2 regions of the Massilia sp. TWR1-2-2 genome follow, and region 2 is predicted to be linked to the other one. Evidence: riboswitches for the same ligand, from Rfam matches in the RefSeq annotation. Region 2 holds a riboswitch; the other holds the start of a gene.
The links. Region 2 has a riboswitch for cobalamin ahead of ACP7DD_RS17505 (TonB-dependent receptor domain-containing protein). Riboswitches for the same ligand answer to the same signal wherever they lie in the genome.
Positions count from the first base shown of each region.

Region 1 (7,791 bases), on a different contig from region 2:
GCAGCGCCGCGGACTGCCGCGGCAGCGTCGCCAGCAACGCAATGTCGCGCAGCGAGGCGGCGACCATCTGCGCGTGCCCCACGCTGGCGACGCGGTTGGCGGCCACGCCCGCCATAGCGACCGGACCGTAGTCGCGCAAGCCGTGCGCCAGCGCGCCCGCGGTCTGCGCCATCGCCGCGGCGTCGATGACCGCCATGACAGGCACGCCGAACTCGCGCGCCAGGTCGGCCGACGAAGGGGCGCCGTCGTACAGTCCCATGACGCCTTCGATCAGTATCACGTCCGATTCGCTGGCCGCTTGCGCGAGCAATTGGCGGCACGCCTCGCGCCCGACCACCCACAGGTCGAGCGACTGCACCGGCGCGCCGCTGGCCCGTTCGAGGATCATCGGGTCGATGAAGTCCGGACCGCACTTGAACACGCGCACGCGCTGACCCTGGCGCACCAGTTTGCGCGCCAGCGCCGCCGTCACGCTGGTCTTGCCCTGGCCGGACGCCACCGCCGTCACCAGCAGGGCTTTGACTTCTATGTGCATCTCGCTCACCACTCGGTGCCTGTCTGGGCGCCGATGCCGGCCTTGAAGGCGTGCTTGACGACGGCCATGTCGGTCACCGTATCGGCGATGTCGACCAGTTCCTGCGGAGCGCCGCGGCCGGTGATGACGATGTGCTGCATGGCGGGGCGCGCCAGCAGGTCCTGGATCACCACGTCGACGTCGAGGTAGCGGTATTTCAGGGCGATATTGAGTTCGTCGAGCAGCACCAGGCCGATCGACGGATCGGCCAGAAACGTCTTGGCCTGTTCCCACGCGAGCAGCGCTTTCTCGATGTCGCGCTCGCGGTTTTGCGTGTTCCACGTGTAGCCTTCGCCCATCGCGTGGAACTGAACCTCGTCGGGGAAGCGGCGCAGGAATCGCTCTTCACCGGTCTCCATCGCGCCTTTGATGAACTGCACCACGCCCACTTTCATGCCGTGTCCCATTGCGCGAATCACCATGCCAAGGCCGCTCGAGCTTTTTCCCTTGCCGTTGCCGGTGTTGACGATGATGATGCCGATCGCCTTGTCGGCGGCGGCGATGCTGGCGTCGATGATGGCCTTCTTGCGCTCCATGCGCACGCGATGACGCTCGTTGATCGCTTCTGTTTCGGGGGTGTTTGCCTGGTTCATTGCTGCTCCTCGATAGGGATGAAAATACTGCGGCCGGCATGTTCGATGATGTCGATCGGGTGCCCAAGGTAGGGGCCCAGCAGATCGGCCCGCATTACCTCGTCTTTGGCGCCGGCCAGCCATCTGCCGTCACCCATCAGCAGTAGCGCGTGGCTGGAGACGCGGTGGGCCAGGGTCAGGTCGTGGCCGATCATGACGACGGTCTTGTTGCGTTCGCGGCACAGGCGCGCCAGCAGCGCCATGATCGACACCTGGTGGGCCAGGTCGAGCGCATTGGCCGGCTCGTCGAGCAGCAGCAGCGGCGTGTCCTGGGCAAGCATGGCGGCGATGGCCACCCGCTGGCGCTCGCCGCCGGACAGTGAGCGCACGTCGCGCTCGGCCAGCGCGGCGACCTGCATCTCGTCGAGCGCGCGCAGCGCCATGGCGTGGTCGTCGCTGCCCTCCCAGTACCGGTCGTCGTGGTAGGGGTGGCGCGCCGCCAGCACCGTTTCGATCACGCTGTAGGCAAAGGCGTCGCTGCGGCTCTGAGCCAGGAAGGCGCGCTGACGCGCCAGCGCCGGCAAGGGCCAGTCGGCGAGCGCGAGCGCTCCGATGGCGACACTGCCGGCGTCGGCGCTGCGCAGGCCGGCCAAGGTGCGCAGCAGGGTGCTCTTGCCGGCGCCGTTGCGGCCGATGACGCTCCAGCATTCGCCTTCGCCGACCTGTATGTTCAAGTTGTCGACCAGCAGGCGCTGGCCGGCTTTCAAACAGAGATTGTGTGTGCTGATCATGCTACCTCCGCAGCCGGTGCAACTGGTACAGGAAAACCGGCGCGCCGATCAGCGCGGTGACCACGCCGACCGGCAACTGCTGCGGCGCGATGGCGATGCGCGCCAGCGTGTCGGCCATCACCAGAAAACTGCCGCCGGCCAGCGTCGCCGCCGGAATCAGCATGCGGTGGTCGGGTCCGACGATAAAGCGGCAGGCGTGCGGCACGATCAGCCCGACAAAGCCGATCGAACCGGCGGTCGTCACCGAACTGGCCGTCAGCAGGGCCGAAGCGAAGAACAGGCCCTTGCGCAGGGGACCGACGGGAACGCCAAGGGTCGCGGCGTTTTCCGCGTGCAGGGCCATCACGTTCAGCGAGCGCGCCGAGCGCAGGGCGAACAGCAGGGCCGCCGCCAGCACAAGCCACGGCATGATGCGCAGCGGGGCGCCCGACAGGTCGCCGATCATCCAGAAAATCATGCTGCGCAGACGGCTGTCGGGTGCGATCGACAGCATCAGGGTGACCATCGCCATGCAGGCCGAGGCCAGGATCACGCCGGTCAGCAGCAGCAGCGCGCTGCCGCCTTCGGCCGCCGTGCCGCCGCGCAGGTCGCGCCGCGCCAGCAGGTAGAGCACCGCCGATACGACGACAGCACCGGTGAATGCGGCCGCATCGACCACCCATGCCGCGCACATGAACAGCAGCGCGGCGAGCGCGCCAACGGAGGCGCCGGCCGGGATGCCGAGGACATACGGATCGGCCAGCGGATTGCGCAGCAGCGCCTGCATCATCACGCCGGCCAGCGACAGGGCCGCGCCGGTGACGAAGCCGACCGCCGCGCGGCTGAGGCGCAGCTCGAGCAAGGTGGCGGCCAGCGTCGTGCTGCGCCCGTGCAGCAAATCGGTCAGGGCCGCCGGCATGTCGCCGACGGCGACCGGGACCGAGCCTGTCATACCGGCGAAAATCACGCTGGCAAGCGCGAACACGGTCAGACCGATCAGGGTGACCTTGGCGCGCCGGCGCAGCTCGCGAGAATATGAATGCATGCGCTACTTTCTACCAATGAGGGCGGCCTGAATCAGGTGCGGTTATTTATAACCGTAGCGGATGCCGGCGAACACCTTGGCGCCGGCGGTGGCGTAATTGCGCGCCAGGTCGTACTGCTTGTCGCCGACGTTATTCCAGCGTACCAGCAGCGACCAGTCGCGTGCGAACGCGTAGGTGGCGTACAGGTTCACCAGGCCGTAGCCAGCGAGGCGGTTCCTGTTGGCGGCATCGTCGAAGCGGTCGCCCGACACGGTCAGCTCGGCCCCGGCCTTGATGGCCCCAAACACGTAGGCGGCATTCACGCTGCCGTGTTTTTTCGCCCGGCGCGCCAGCCGCTTGTCGCTCGTTTCGTCGTGCGGATCCTGCAGGTCTACACTGGCGCCAAGATCGATGCCGGCCAGGCGCGTCGCGCCCGAGATCGTCACGCCTTGAAGTTGCGCGTGGTTGACGTTGTAGGCGCAGCCGAATTGATAGGCCCTCACGCCATACGGACATGGGTTGGTGTTGACCAGCAGGTCGGTCAGCCGGTTGCGGTAGTAGCTGATGCCGAGGGCATTGACGCCATCGTCGTAGCGCACGCCCGTTTCGACGTTGCGGCCCTGTTCGGGGCGGTTGGCCGGATTGCCGTAGGACGGGTAGTAAAGCTCGTTGTAGGTGGGCGCGCGGAAGCTGTTGCCGTAGCTGGCGGTGGCCCGCAGCACTGGCGAGAAGCTGTAGCCGTAGCCGACCGAACCGGTGTTCTTGTCGCCGTATCCGGATCGGTCGCGCCGTACGCTGGCGTTGAACAGCTGCTTGCCGCGCCGCGCGTTATACGAGGCGGCGAAGGAATTGGTCGAGCGCTCGCGATTGAGTGCATCAGCGCCATTGGTCGACACTTCTTCTTCGCGATGTTCATAGAGCAGTTGCAAGACGTCGGCGCCGATCAGCACATCGTTTTGCCAGCTCAGGCTATTTTGCGTGGTGTCGATCCGCGAATAGCCCGATGCGGCTGCGCTGCTGTAGTTGACGCCCTTGTCGCGCGTCTGGGCGTATTGCAGCATGCTGGTCCAAGATGGCGCCAGGCGCGCCTTGCCGAACACGGCGACGTTCGCCATCTGCGCTTCGCTGCGCACATCGTAGGCCGACGCGCCGCTGTCGTACTGGCTATCGAGCTTACTGTGCAGGAAGAGGGCGCCGACTTCGACGCCGCTGGCCACCTGCAGGCGCAATTGCGCTGCGACGTTGGTCTTGTCGTAGCCGTCCCGGTCGCGGTTATACGAGCTGCTGCCTGGGCGGGTCGCCGAGAAGCCGTCCGATTTTTCCGTGCCTGCACTGATGGCGTAGCTCAAGCTGCGCGCACCGCCGGTGGCGCCCGCGACGCTGGCGTCGACCTGGCGCGTGCTGTCGCTGCCGTAGCCGGCAAAAGCGGTGAGGGCCGGCGCGCCCTTTCCGGTCTTGGTGAAGATCTGGATCACGCCGCCAACGGCATCGGCGCCGTACAGGGAGCTGAGGGGACCGTAGACAATCTCGATATGGTCGATTGCGGCCAGCGGGATGGCGCTCCAGTTGGCCGCTCCGGTAGTCGACGAGCCAATCCGCACGCCGTCGACCAGCACGATATTCTGGTTGCTGTTGGCGCCGCGGATGAAGACACTCGAGCTGGTGCCGGCGCCGCCGTTGCGCGCCACTTCGATGCCGCGCTGGCGTTGCAGCAGATCGACGATCGAACCGGCGCCCGATTCGGCGATCTGGGCGGCGCTGATGGTGACGCTGTCGCTGATCACCTCGGCGAGCGGCTGGGGGGCGCGGGAAGCGGTGACGAGGACTGTGTTGAGCGGCTCGGCATGAACGACCGGAGCGGTCATTGCCATTGCCAGCGACGCCAGGGCGGCGCGGCGGGAAGTACGTGGAGTCATAGTCAGGTTTCTGTAAGGGGCAACCGGCCGACGTCCCCGTGGGCCAGATTGAACAGAAGCGACCAAACGGGACGATGCAGCAGGAGATGCCGGCATTGCCGGCATGGTCCGTGTCGCGCACATCCCGTTCGCTCACTTCCACCTGTCTTGGCCGGTATCCGGGCTGGCAAGTTGGACCATCTCACCTTCCCATGCAAAAGCACAGTGGTTGTCCGAGATGGCTTGTCGCGCGGCTGCGCGACACTTGCTGACCGTTGCGGGGGCAGCACACGTTGGCATTCTTTCAGAAGGTTTCGTGTTTCCCGTTTAACTGCGCGTCAGGACAGACGCGCGGGCACCAATACCCTTTCATTATACGGCTTTGCGGCGCAGCGTTGGCGCCAATGTTCAGAATCGCAGCGTGAGGGTGCCGGCGTAGTCGATTCGGTGCGGTGTGGCGGCCGCCCGCAACGCCGCCGCGGCCAGCACCGGGCCGGCCAGATCGGCGCCCCGGCCCCACACTGGCTGCAAGGCGGCCAGCAGGCGCATGGTGCCGGCGTGGCAGACGACGATGGCGTCTGCCCGCTGCCGGCGCCGCAACTCGTCGAGCGCCTCGCGCAGAAAGCCTGCTACCCGCACCGCTGCCTGCAGCACCGTCTCGCCGCCGCCTGGCGCATAGTGAAGCAGGTCGGCCGCCCAGGCGTCGATGTGCGCGCGCGCGATGCTGTCCCACGGACGCAGTTCCCAGTCGCCGAAATCGATCTCGGCCAGGCGGGCGTCGATCCTGGGCGCCGGCATGCCCAGCTGCGCCGCCAACGGCAGCGCCAGCGCGGTGCAGCGTCGCAGGGGGCTGGTATAGACCGGCGTGGTGCTGCCCAGATCCGCGGGCAGCGCCGCAGCGAGCGTAGCCAGCGCCGCCGCCAGGAGCGCCGGGGCGACGTCGATATCGCTGCGGCCGTAGCACAGGCCCGCGGCAATCTGCGGCGCCGGATGGCGCACAAGGATCAGCCGCATCGGTCAGCTGGCGAAGGCGCCGCGACCGAGCGTGGCCAGCACGCCCAGGTAGATCGTCACTTCTGCTACCTGCTGGACGGCGCCAAGGCAGTCGCCGGTGTAGCCGCCGATGCGGCGCGCGAACATGCGGGCCAGCCAGATGGTGGCGGCGATTGCTGCGAAGGCGCCGGCGCCGACGGCGGCAGGGGCGAGCCAGCCGGCGGCCAGTACCGCCGCAATGGTGGCCAGCGCGCTGGCGGCAGCGATGGCGAATTCGCCGCCGCGCATGGTCTGGGCCAGTGGCTTGGCCTTGCCTTCGGCGCGCGCATACTCCATGCGCCAGATCAGCGAGGCTGCCAGCAAGCGCGATAGCGGGTGGGCGACGAACAGGGCGCCGATTGCAGCCAGCGGCGGCAGCTGGGCGAGGGCGGCGCATTTCAGGCCCAGCACGCACACGGTGCCGATCGCGCCATACGCGCCGATGCGCGAGTCTTTCATGATCTCGAGCACGCGCGCCGGCGTCATGCCGCCGCCGAAGCCGTCGCACATGTCGGCAAAGCCGTCTTCGTGAAAGGCGCCGGTGGCGTAGATGCCGGCGGCGGTGGAGATGAGCACCGCCAGCGGCGCAGGCAGCAGCCACGCGGCGGCGACGTAGACTGCGGCAGTCAGCGCCGCCACCACCACGCCGACCAGCGGGAAGTAGCGCGAGGCCTGGTTCAGCCAGGCCGCCTCGAAACCGACCCAGGCCGGGATCGGCAAGCGCGTGAAAAACTGCAGTGCGGTGAAAAACAGGCGGAGCTGATGCACGGCTTACATGTCCTTTTCGCTGACCTGGGCCGATTCGAACGTGGCCATGTGAGCGACGAAGTTGACAGCGGCCTGCAGCAGCGGCACGGCGAGCGCGCAGCCGGTGCCCTCGCCGAGCCGCAGGCCCAGATGCAGCAAAGGCGTGGCGCCAAGCGCGGCCAGCATGCGCTGATGGCCGTTTTCGGCCGAGCTGTGCGAGAACACGCAATAGTCGAGAATGGCCGGCTGCAGGCGCGCCGCCACGAGCAGGGCGCTGGTTACGATGAAGCCGTCGATGAGCAGCACGCGGCGCTGCGCCGCGGCCTGCAGCATCGCACCTGCCATCATGGCAATTTCCAGGCCGCCGAAGGTGGCCAGCACCTCGAGCGGCGCATCGACGCCGGCGTGCAGCGCCACCGCCTGCTCGATCACGTGCTGTTTGTGGGCGATGCCGGCCTCCGACAAGCCAGTGCCGGCCCCGACGCACTGAGCTACCGGTATGGCGCACAGCTTGTGCATCAACGCCGCGGCGGCAGTGGTATTGCCGATGCCCATTTCGCCGAAACCGATGACATTGCCTTCGACCGCGGCAGCCAGGTCCATGCCGGCCGCCAGCGCCGCCGCGCAAGTCGCCTCGCTCATGGCCGGTTGTCGGGCGAAGTTGGATGTGCCGCGCGCCAGCTTGCGATCGACCAGACCGGCGCGCTCGCCGAAATCGTGATTGACACCGGCGTCGATAATCTGCAAGGCGCAGCCGGTTTGGGCGGCGAACACATTGATGGCGGCGCCGCCGGCGATCAAATTCTCGACCATTTGCCAGGTCACTTCCTGCGGATAAGCCGAGACCCCTTCAACGACGATGCCGTGATCGGCGGCGAACACCAATATGGTCGGCCGCGCCACGCTGATGGCCGTGGTGTTTTGAATCAGGCCGATTTGCCTGGCCAGCGCTTCCAGCGCGCCAAGGCTACCGAGAGGCTTGGTCTTGTTATTGATGGCATGGTCGAGGCGGGCGGCGAGGGCCGGATTGGCGGTGGAGCTGAGCTGAGGGATCATCGTGGGCGCATTGGAGGGTGATTAAGTTATCAATTAAAAATCCGGCCTAAGATAGCACAGCAACTGTCGAGAATTGTTACTTGCGGCTTGCGGGCAGGTTTGCTATAGTTCGCCACCCGA
Region 1 is NZ_JAFCWM010000061.1:209-7,999, reverse strand. It holds gene ACP7DD_RS25840 (cobyrinate a,c-diamide synthase) at 1-535, opposite strand, end outside; gene cobO (cob(I)yrinic acid a,c-diamide adenosyltransferase) at 541-1,167, opposite strand; gene ACP7DD_RS25830 (ABC transporter ATP-binding protein) at 1,164-1,937, opposite strand; gene ACP7DD_RS25825 (FecCD family ABC transporter permease) at 1,939-2,961, opposite strand; gene ACP7DD_RS25820 (TonB-dependent receptor domain-containing protein) at 3,004-4,857, opposite strand; cobalamin riboswitch at 4,990-5,214, opposite strand; gene ACP7DD_RS25815 (histidine phosphatase family protein) at 5,245-5,850, opposite strand; gene ACP7DD_RS25810 (adenosylcobinamide-GDP ribazoletransferase) at 5,854-6,636, opposite strand; gene cobT (nicotinate-nucleotide--dimethylbenzimidazole phosphoribosyltransferase) at 6,640-7,671, opposite strand.
Region 1: another riboswitch for cobalamin. It lies ahead of ACP7DD_RS25820 (TonB-dependent receptor domain-containing protein); the one in region 2 lies ahead of ACP7DD_RS17505 (TonB-dependent receptor domain-containing protein).

Region 2 (7,791 bases):
GTGGCCGACGAGCTCGGCGCCGGCAAGCTGTCGGCGCGGGCCAGCTTCGGTCCGCGCACCAGCATCTACCCGCTGGCCGAGCGTATCAATCACATGGGCGAGCGGATCGAGTCGCTGCTGGCGTCGCAGGAGAACCTGCTTCATTCGGTGTCGCACGAACTGCGCACGCCGATCGCGCGGCTCGAGTTCGCCCTCGAGCTGTTGCGCGCGAAGGCGCCCGATGGCACGCTGACGCCGCGCATCGACGCGATGGAGGCCGACCTGGCCGAACTGAACGCGCTGGTCGCCGAGCTGCTCGGCATGGCGCGGATCGGCAGCGGACGCGCGGTGCCGGCGGCGCCGTTCGCGCTGGCGCCGGCGCTGCGCGAGTGCGCGCTGCTGCTCGATTGTCCGGTCGAGCTCGAAATCGACGATGCGGTCGGCAGCGTCAATGGCGACCGCCGGCTGCTGCTGCGCGCGGTTGGCAACGTGCTGCGCAACGCGCAAAAATACGCCAGGGCGCGCATCGTGCTGTCGGCGCGGCGGGTCGGGACGGCGGCGCTGGAAGTGGCAATCGAGGATGACGGCGCCGGCATCCCCGAAGTGGAGCGCGAACGCATCTTCGAGCCGTTCTACCGGCTCGACCGCAGCCGCGACCGCAGCACCGGCGGCTTCGGCCTGGGCCTGTCGATCGCGCGCAAGGCGCTCGAGCAGCATGGCGGCACGATACGGGCGGAAGGCTCGATGCTGGGCGGCGCGCGCTTCGTGCTGCGCCTGCCGGTGAACGGCGAAAAGGACAGAATGGCAGCGCATCCGCACCACACATAACAAAACTCCGCCGCAGCGGAGTTTTTTATTTCGTGGCCGACGTCGACTGCGTCAGATGCGTCATCGCGTAGCCCAGGTGCTCCCACCAGTGGTCGCGCGAACGCACCGTGACCAGGCATTTCCGGTCCAGCTCGCCCTTGAACAGCGGGTCGGCGCACTTGTTCGTCATCAGCGCGTAGCGCTGGTTCTCGGCGTTGATGAGCGCGATGCACAACCAGATGACGAGGCCGGCAAACACGACCGCCAGCGTCCACGCCACCTGGTTGATGTGGCTGGTCTCAAACAACTCCTCGTCCACGGGCTTGGAGCCGTCGTAGATCTTCAGAAGTTTTTGTTCGGCATCGCTCATTTTGTCTTGGCTACCTTCGCCACCACCGCGTCGAGCACCTGCACCGTCGCCTTCGACAGCGTGCCTTCGTTCAGGCCGCGGTTCGTCGCGTCGACCAGCGAGGGCGACGTCATGTAACGGCCGTCAACGACCAGGGTCGGCACCGACTGCACCTTGTAGGCGTCAAGAATCTGCGGCAGGCGTTTGAGCTTGGTCATGACACCGAACGAATTCCACGCATCGACAAACTTGGCCTTGTCGATGCCGTTCTTGACGGCCCAGCCGATGACGACGTCATCCTTGTTCATGCGGACGCGGTCGACGTGGATCGCCTTGAATACCTTCGGATGCATTTCCTCGAGCTTGCCCATCGCTTCCAAGGTCAGGTACAGGTGCGCTTCAGGATCGTTGACGCCCGAATACGGCATGTGCACGCGCTTGAAATTGATCTTGTCACCCTGCTTTTTGACCCATTCGGCGATGTATGGTTCCAGCACATTGCAATGCGGGCAGTGATACATGAAGAATTCGATCACTTCGACTTTTTTGCCGACAACCTGGGTCGGCTGTGGAGAGGCCAACTGGACGTATTCGGCGCCCAGTTTCGGATCGGCAGGCGAGGCGAAGGCGGTGGCGGCAACGAGGCCGAGTGCAGCAACGGCAAGGCGAAGGGAACGCATGGTGATCCTTATTAAGTTTGTTAGGCGAACGCCGCGAGATTACCACTTTTTCGGCGAACGCTCGCGCTGGCGGAGCGATTATTGCAAATGCTTACGTGTGTAACGCCGGCTTACTTGCGCCGTTGACGCGCCAGGTCGATCTTTTCGCATAACTGCGCCACGCCCTGGGCTACGCGCGGGCCGGGCCGGGTCAGCAACTCACCTTCGATGCGAAACAGGTTGCCGCGCTCGACGGCGAGCATGCTGCGGTACGGCTTCCAGATGCCGATGCCGGCCTCGCCCGGATCGTACTGCTCGCTGCCGAAGATGGCCTCGGGATTTTCCTGCAGCACCGCCTCGACGCTGACCGACGGCGCCACCACCTTCAGGCCGGCAAACACGTTTTCCCCGCCGCACAGGCGAATCGCGTCGGAGACGATGTGCTTGCCGCTGAGGGTGTACACCGGCTTGTCCCAGATCTGGTAGAACACCCGCACCGGCGCGCGCTTGCCGTAGCGCGCGCCGAGCGCGGCGACCTCGGCGCGAAAGCGCGCCGCCGCGACCGCCGCCACCTTTTCGGTGCCAAGCAGGCGGCCGAGGCGCGTCAGGCTGTCGGCCACCTGGTCGATGCGGGTCGGCTCGCTGTGGAACACCGGAATGCCAAGCTTGCCGAGTTGCTCGAGCTGGCGCCCGGTGTTGCCGCTTTGCCAGACGATCAGCAAGTCAGGCTTGAGGGCAATCACCCGCTCCATGTCGATCTGGGCATTGCTGCCCACCAGCGGGATCTTTTTCGCCGCTTCCGGATAGTCGCTGAAGTTGATGGCGCCAACGATGCGTTCGCCGCCACCGGCGGCAAACAGCAGTTCGGTGATGTGCGGCGCCATCGAAATGACGCGCTGCGCCGGCGCCGCCAGCGTCACCCGCACGCCGGCATCGTCGACGACGCTGATGTCGGCGAGGCTGGCGCCGGCGGGCAGCGCCAGGCAGAGCGCGACAATGAAGCGATTAAAAATCATAGCGTGCCGATAGCTTGATCTGGCGGCCGTCGCCCGGATAGATCCCGGAGCGGCAGCCGAACGCGTTGCTGTAGTACTGCTTGTCGGCCAGGTTCTGGCCCGACACGGCAAATTCCCATGGGCCAATAGTACGCGCATAGCGTGCATCGATGGTGGTGTATGAAGGGATGCGCGCGCCGCAGGCATTGGTGAAGTCGCTGCCGTAACGCTGGCTGTCGACCCACTGGACGCCGACGTCGGCGCTGTGGCCGCCCGCCGGCGCCCACGCCAGGCGCGTCGACACCGTGTTTTTCGGCACCAGCACCATCTCGCGGCCGGCGTTCGGGCCGGCGGTGAAGGTGGCCTTGACGTGCTGCAGGTGGCCGCTGAGGCGCCAGCCGGCGGCCAGGCGCGCGTCGCCGTCGATCTCGAATCCGCGGCGCTCGGTCGGATCGAGGTTGGCGTTGGCGCCAAAGCCGATCGTCGGGTCGTAGAAGATCTCGTTTTGCAGGCGGTGGCGGAAGGCGCGCGCGCTCATCTGGCTGCGGGCGCCGCCGAACGTCACGCCCAGCTCGAGGTCATGCGAGGTTTGCGCCTTGAGCACGGTCGACGAGGCGCGGTAGCTGTTCTCGTCGGCGTTGGCCATGCGGTAGCTCTGGCCGGCCTTGGCGTGCAGCTTGACGCCCGGCTGCACGTCGTAGCTGCCTTGCGCCTCCCAGGCATTCTGCGACTGCGAGCTGCTCTCGGACACCGGCGGGAAACCGAGCGGGTCGGCGTAGTCCTTGTCGAACACTTCGTGGCGCGCGCCGAGCGAAAAGCGGCCGTTGTGCGCCGCGCTCCAGCGGATTTCGTCGCGCAGGTAGATCGCCTTGGACGACTGGCTGGCGTCGGCCTTCGAGAAATCCGCGTCGGTGACGCGGTTCCAGCGAATCAGGTCGACCCCGCCGATCAGCTCATTGAGCATGCCGCTGTACTGCGACAGGTGGCGCACGCGCGGCGAAAACTGGGTCTGCTCGCTGTCGTAGGCGAGCTTCGAATCGAACGCTGCGTAGTAGGCCTTGACGGTTTTCTGGCGATGCGACAGTTCGGCCGCCAGTTCGACGCCGCCGATGCGCTGGTCGATATAGGCGCTGACGCGGTCGGTGTCGAGCGAGCCGTAGTCGCCCGGCGTGGCGCTCTGGCGCGGATTGGCTTCGAACTGCGCCAGGGTCAGCGAACCTGGCAGGCGCGATCTGGCGCGCGCGCTGTCGAGCCGGACGCCGGCTTTGCCGGTGCCGAGGTTCCACTGCGCGCCGGCCGAGATGGCGCTCTGGCGGAAGTCGTTGTTGGCGCGGTAGTTGTCGGTGCCCTGGGTGCCGATGGCGGCATCGAAGGCGCCGCCGTCCCAGTTGCGCGCGACCGAGGCGCGCACATCGTGCTGGCTGAACTGGCCCGCTTCGGCGCGCACCGAGCCGCGCGTGCCTGGCGCGCTGGCGCGGCGGGTGATGATGTTGATGACGCCGCCGGTGGCGCCTTCGCCGTACAGCACACTGCTGCCGCCGCGGATGATCTCGATGCGCTCGATGGTCTCGATCGGAATGGTCGACAGCACCGGGCCGCTCAATTCGTTGTCGCTCATGCGCACGCCGTCGAGCAAGACGACCATGTTCTGGCTGCCGTTCGAGCCGAAGCCGCGCAGGTCGAGCGAAAAGTCGGGGCTCGAGTCGAGGCTTTGGCGGCCGTAGACGCCGCCGATCTTGCGGATCGCCTGGTTGACGTCGGCCACGCCGGCGCGGCGGATGTCGTCGGCGCTGATGACGGTGGCGCCGATCGGCGCCAGTTCCGGCGCGCTGGCAAAGCGCGCGCCGGTAACGAGCACCTGCGGCATGCCGGCATCCTGGGCGTGGACGGATGGGGCGACGGAGAATGCCAGGGAGAGAGCGGAAACGAGGGCGAGCGGATGCAAAGCGGTTACGCTGCGAGGTGCGGAGAAAGTCATGGTGTCGGTCTTCGAAAAAAGTCTCCGGCCGTGCGTCCCCGCAAGCCGGATTCAACGGAAGACGCCCGCGGCTGCGCCGGCGCTCCCACCTGTCCTGGCCGGTATCCGGGCTCGCAAGTCGGACCGTCTCACCTTCCGATGCCATTCGCACCGTGGTGTTCGAGACAGCCAGTCGCCAGGTGGCGACGCTTGTTTACCGTTGCGGGGGCAGCACACCTTGCGCGCTTTGCCGGGGGCCGGCGCGGCAGCGTGGTGTTTCCCGTTTAACTGCAGGCGAGATCACGCCTGCGGGCACCAAAACGGGGCCATTATAAACGTAACAAGGGTCACCAGCGAGTGCCGTTGTGGGATTGCCGTTCGCCGCCGCGCAGATATTAGTCCTAACTAGTACAATCTAGGCTTACCCTATTCCAAGGAGCTGTCATGACAAATCGCCTGCCCACCTATTTCGTCTCGCACGGCGGTGGTCCGTGGCCGTTCATGAAGGACCAGTACGGCGCTACCTACAACAAGCTGGAGCAGTCGCTGGTGGACATCGCGCGCCAGGTCGGCGCGCGGCCGAAGGCGGTGCTGGTGGTCAGCAGCCACTGGGAGGAGGACGAGTTCATGGTGTCCTCTAGCGCGGCGCCCGGGATGATCTACGATTATGGCGGCTTCCCGCCGCACACTTACCAGGTACAGTATCCGGCGCCGGGTTCGCCGCAGTTGGCGCAGCGGGTGGCCGAGCTGGCGGCGGCGGGCGGCCATGCGGTGACGCAGGATCCGCTGCGCGGGTTCGATCACGGCACGTTCTCGATGCTGTACCCGGTGTACCCGGCGGCCGACATGCCGGTCGTGCAGCTGTCGATCCGGCACGGCTACGATCCGCAGACCCACATCGACATCGGCCGCGCGCTGGCGCCGCTGCGCGACGAGGGCATCCTGATCATCGGCAGCGGGCTCAGTTTTCACAACTTGCGCCAGTTCGGGCCGGGCGGCAAGCAGGCGTCGCATGCCTTCGACGATTGGCTGCAGCACGTTTTATTGAAGCTGACGCCGGCCGAGCGCAGCGTCGCCATGCTGCACTGGAGCGAGGCGCCGTATGCGCGCATGGCCCATCCGCGCGAAGACCACCTGGCGCCGCTGTGGGTGGCGCTCGGCGCGGCCGAGGGCGAGGCGGCCAGTTGCGTCTATCACGAGGACAATTTCTTTGGCAACCTGGCCGTGTCGAGTTTCCGGTTCGGCGCCGCGGCGGCGTGACAACGCCGAGAAGGAAACGGCGAATCAGCTAAGTGCCGCGTTTTCCGCGCGCCGAATTGGCGGCTTTTTCGGCGGCGATTGCCGCAGCCTTGGCGGCCTTCTCGGCCATCATGGCGGCATGCTCGGCCAGCGCCCTGGTGCGCGACTCCGGCGTTTCAAGGCTGATCCGGCCCAGCACGCCGGTGCGGTAATCCTGCAGGAAGGTGTGCGCCGCCTTCTCGAAATCGAGGTCGCCGCCCTTCTGCCGGTAGCCGCGCCGCGCCGCCACGCCTTCGACCACCGAGATGCCGTCGATGCCTTCGGTCGCAAAGCCGTAGCGCGCCGTCAGCAGGTGCGGATAGCGCGCCAGCAGCACGTCGGCCAGGTAGACCGCCACCTCGTCTTCGATCAGCGCGTTCGAACCGATCGCGTGGCTGGCGGCGAGCATCAGGCCGTCGCTGGCGAGCGCGATCTTCGGCCACAGCATGCCGGGCGTGTCGACCAGGATGATGTTCTTGCCAAGGTAGAGCTTCTGCTGCATCTTGGTCACGGCTGGCTCGTCGCCCACTTTCGCCACTTTTTTCTTCAGCAGCGCATTCATCAAGGTCGATTTGCCGACGTTGGGAATGCCCATGATCATGATGCGCAGCGGCTTGGTGGGCACGCCGCGATGCGGCGCCAGCGACAGGCACAGGTCCGGAATGCGGGCGACGTCGGCCGGCTTCTTGGTCGTCATCGGATAGGCGGTGACGCCTTCCTGGGCGTCGTACCAGGCGCTCCAGGCAGCGGTGGCCACCGGATCGGCCAGGTCGACCTTGTTGAGGATCTTCAGGCAGGGACGCTGGCGGAACAGGCGCAGCTCTTCGACCATCGGATTGCAGCTCGCCTCGGGCAGGCGCGCATCGAGCACCTCGATGACCAGGTCGGTGTTCTCCATCTGCTCGGCCGCCTTCTTGCGGGCGGCGTTCATGTGGCCCGGGTACCATTGTATCGACATGCGGTGCTTTCAAATTCTCAAATAATGGCGCTATTTTACGGGTTCACACGGTTCCAGGCGCGAATCGATTTTCGCGCAGCGCCATCAGGAGATTGATCCACCGCAACAAATTGGCCTACGGAAAGAAGAACAATAGACCCACCAATGGAGGGTCAACCAATGAACGCACTGAGACACATGGAACTCATTTTCGGCGTTGTGCTGCTGGCGGCGGTGGGCATCGCGGCCATGCCGCAGCGCCCGGTCGCACCCGCGCAGACGGCCGCGCGCGCCACCGCGCCGCAGCCGGTGCAGGTCGTCGTCGTCAAGGGCAAGCGCATGACGGATGTCGAAAAGCGCGCTGCGCTGAGCGCCGAGCCGCGGCCGGAAACGAACGGCAGCTGACCACCCCGGCCGGCCCCCATTACGCCCTTCCCTGGCGCCGCACTGGCGCCTAATTCGCCGCCGGTTCGGTGCAGGCGCCTGGCGGCAGCGGCGCGGCGGGATCGGCGGCGGCGAGCGCCCGGCGCGCCTGGCGCAGGTCCTTGCCGAATTCGGCCAGGTAGCGGCTGCGCTCCTCGCTTTGCCATTCGGCGCCGGAAAACGCCGTCAGCGGATGCGGCTTGCCGACGAAGGCGCGCCCTTCCAGGCGCGGCATCAGCGCCCGATCCGGATCGGAATTTTCCTTGAGCAGGTAGCCGTCGACGTCGCGCAAGGTCAGCGGCAGCGCCGGCTGCTGGTCGCGCAGCAGCTTGCCGAACGTGGTCAGGCGCACTTCCTGCGGCCCGGCGCGCAGCAGGTCGTTGAAGGTAGCCAGCGCGAACGGGCGG
Region 2 is NZ_JAFCWM010000018.1:27,784-35,574, forward strand. It holds gene ACP7DD_RS17485 (ATP-binding protein) at 1-807, shown strand, start outside; gene ACP7DD_RS17490 (hypothetical protein) at 833-1,156, opposite strand; gene ACP7DD_RS17495 (thiol:disulfide interchange protein DsbA/DsbL) at 1,153-1,815, opposite strand; gene ACP7DD_RS17500 (cobalamin-binding protein) at 1,926-2,810, opposite strand; gene ACP7DD_RS17505 (TonB-dependent receptor domain-containing protein) at 2,800-4,767, opposite strand; cobalamin riboswitch at 4,847-5,081, opposite strand; gene ACP7DD_RS17510 (DODA-type extradiol aromatic ring-opening family dioxygenase) at 5,191-6,006, shown strand; gene ylqF (ribosome biogenesis GTPase YlqF) at 6,035-6,955, opposite strand; gene ACP7DD_RS17520 (hypothetical protein) at 7,142-7,366, shown strand; gene ACP7DD_RS17525 (hypothetical protein) at 7,416-7,791, opposite strand, start outside.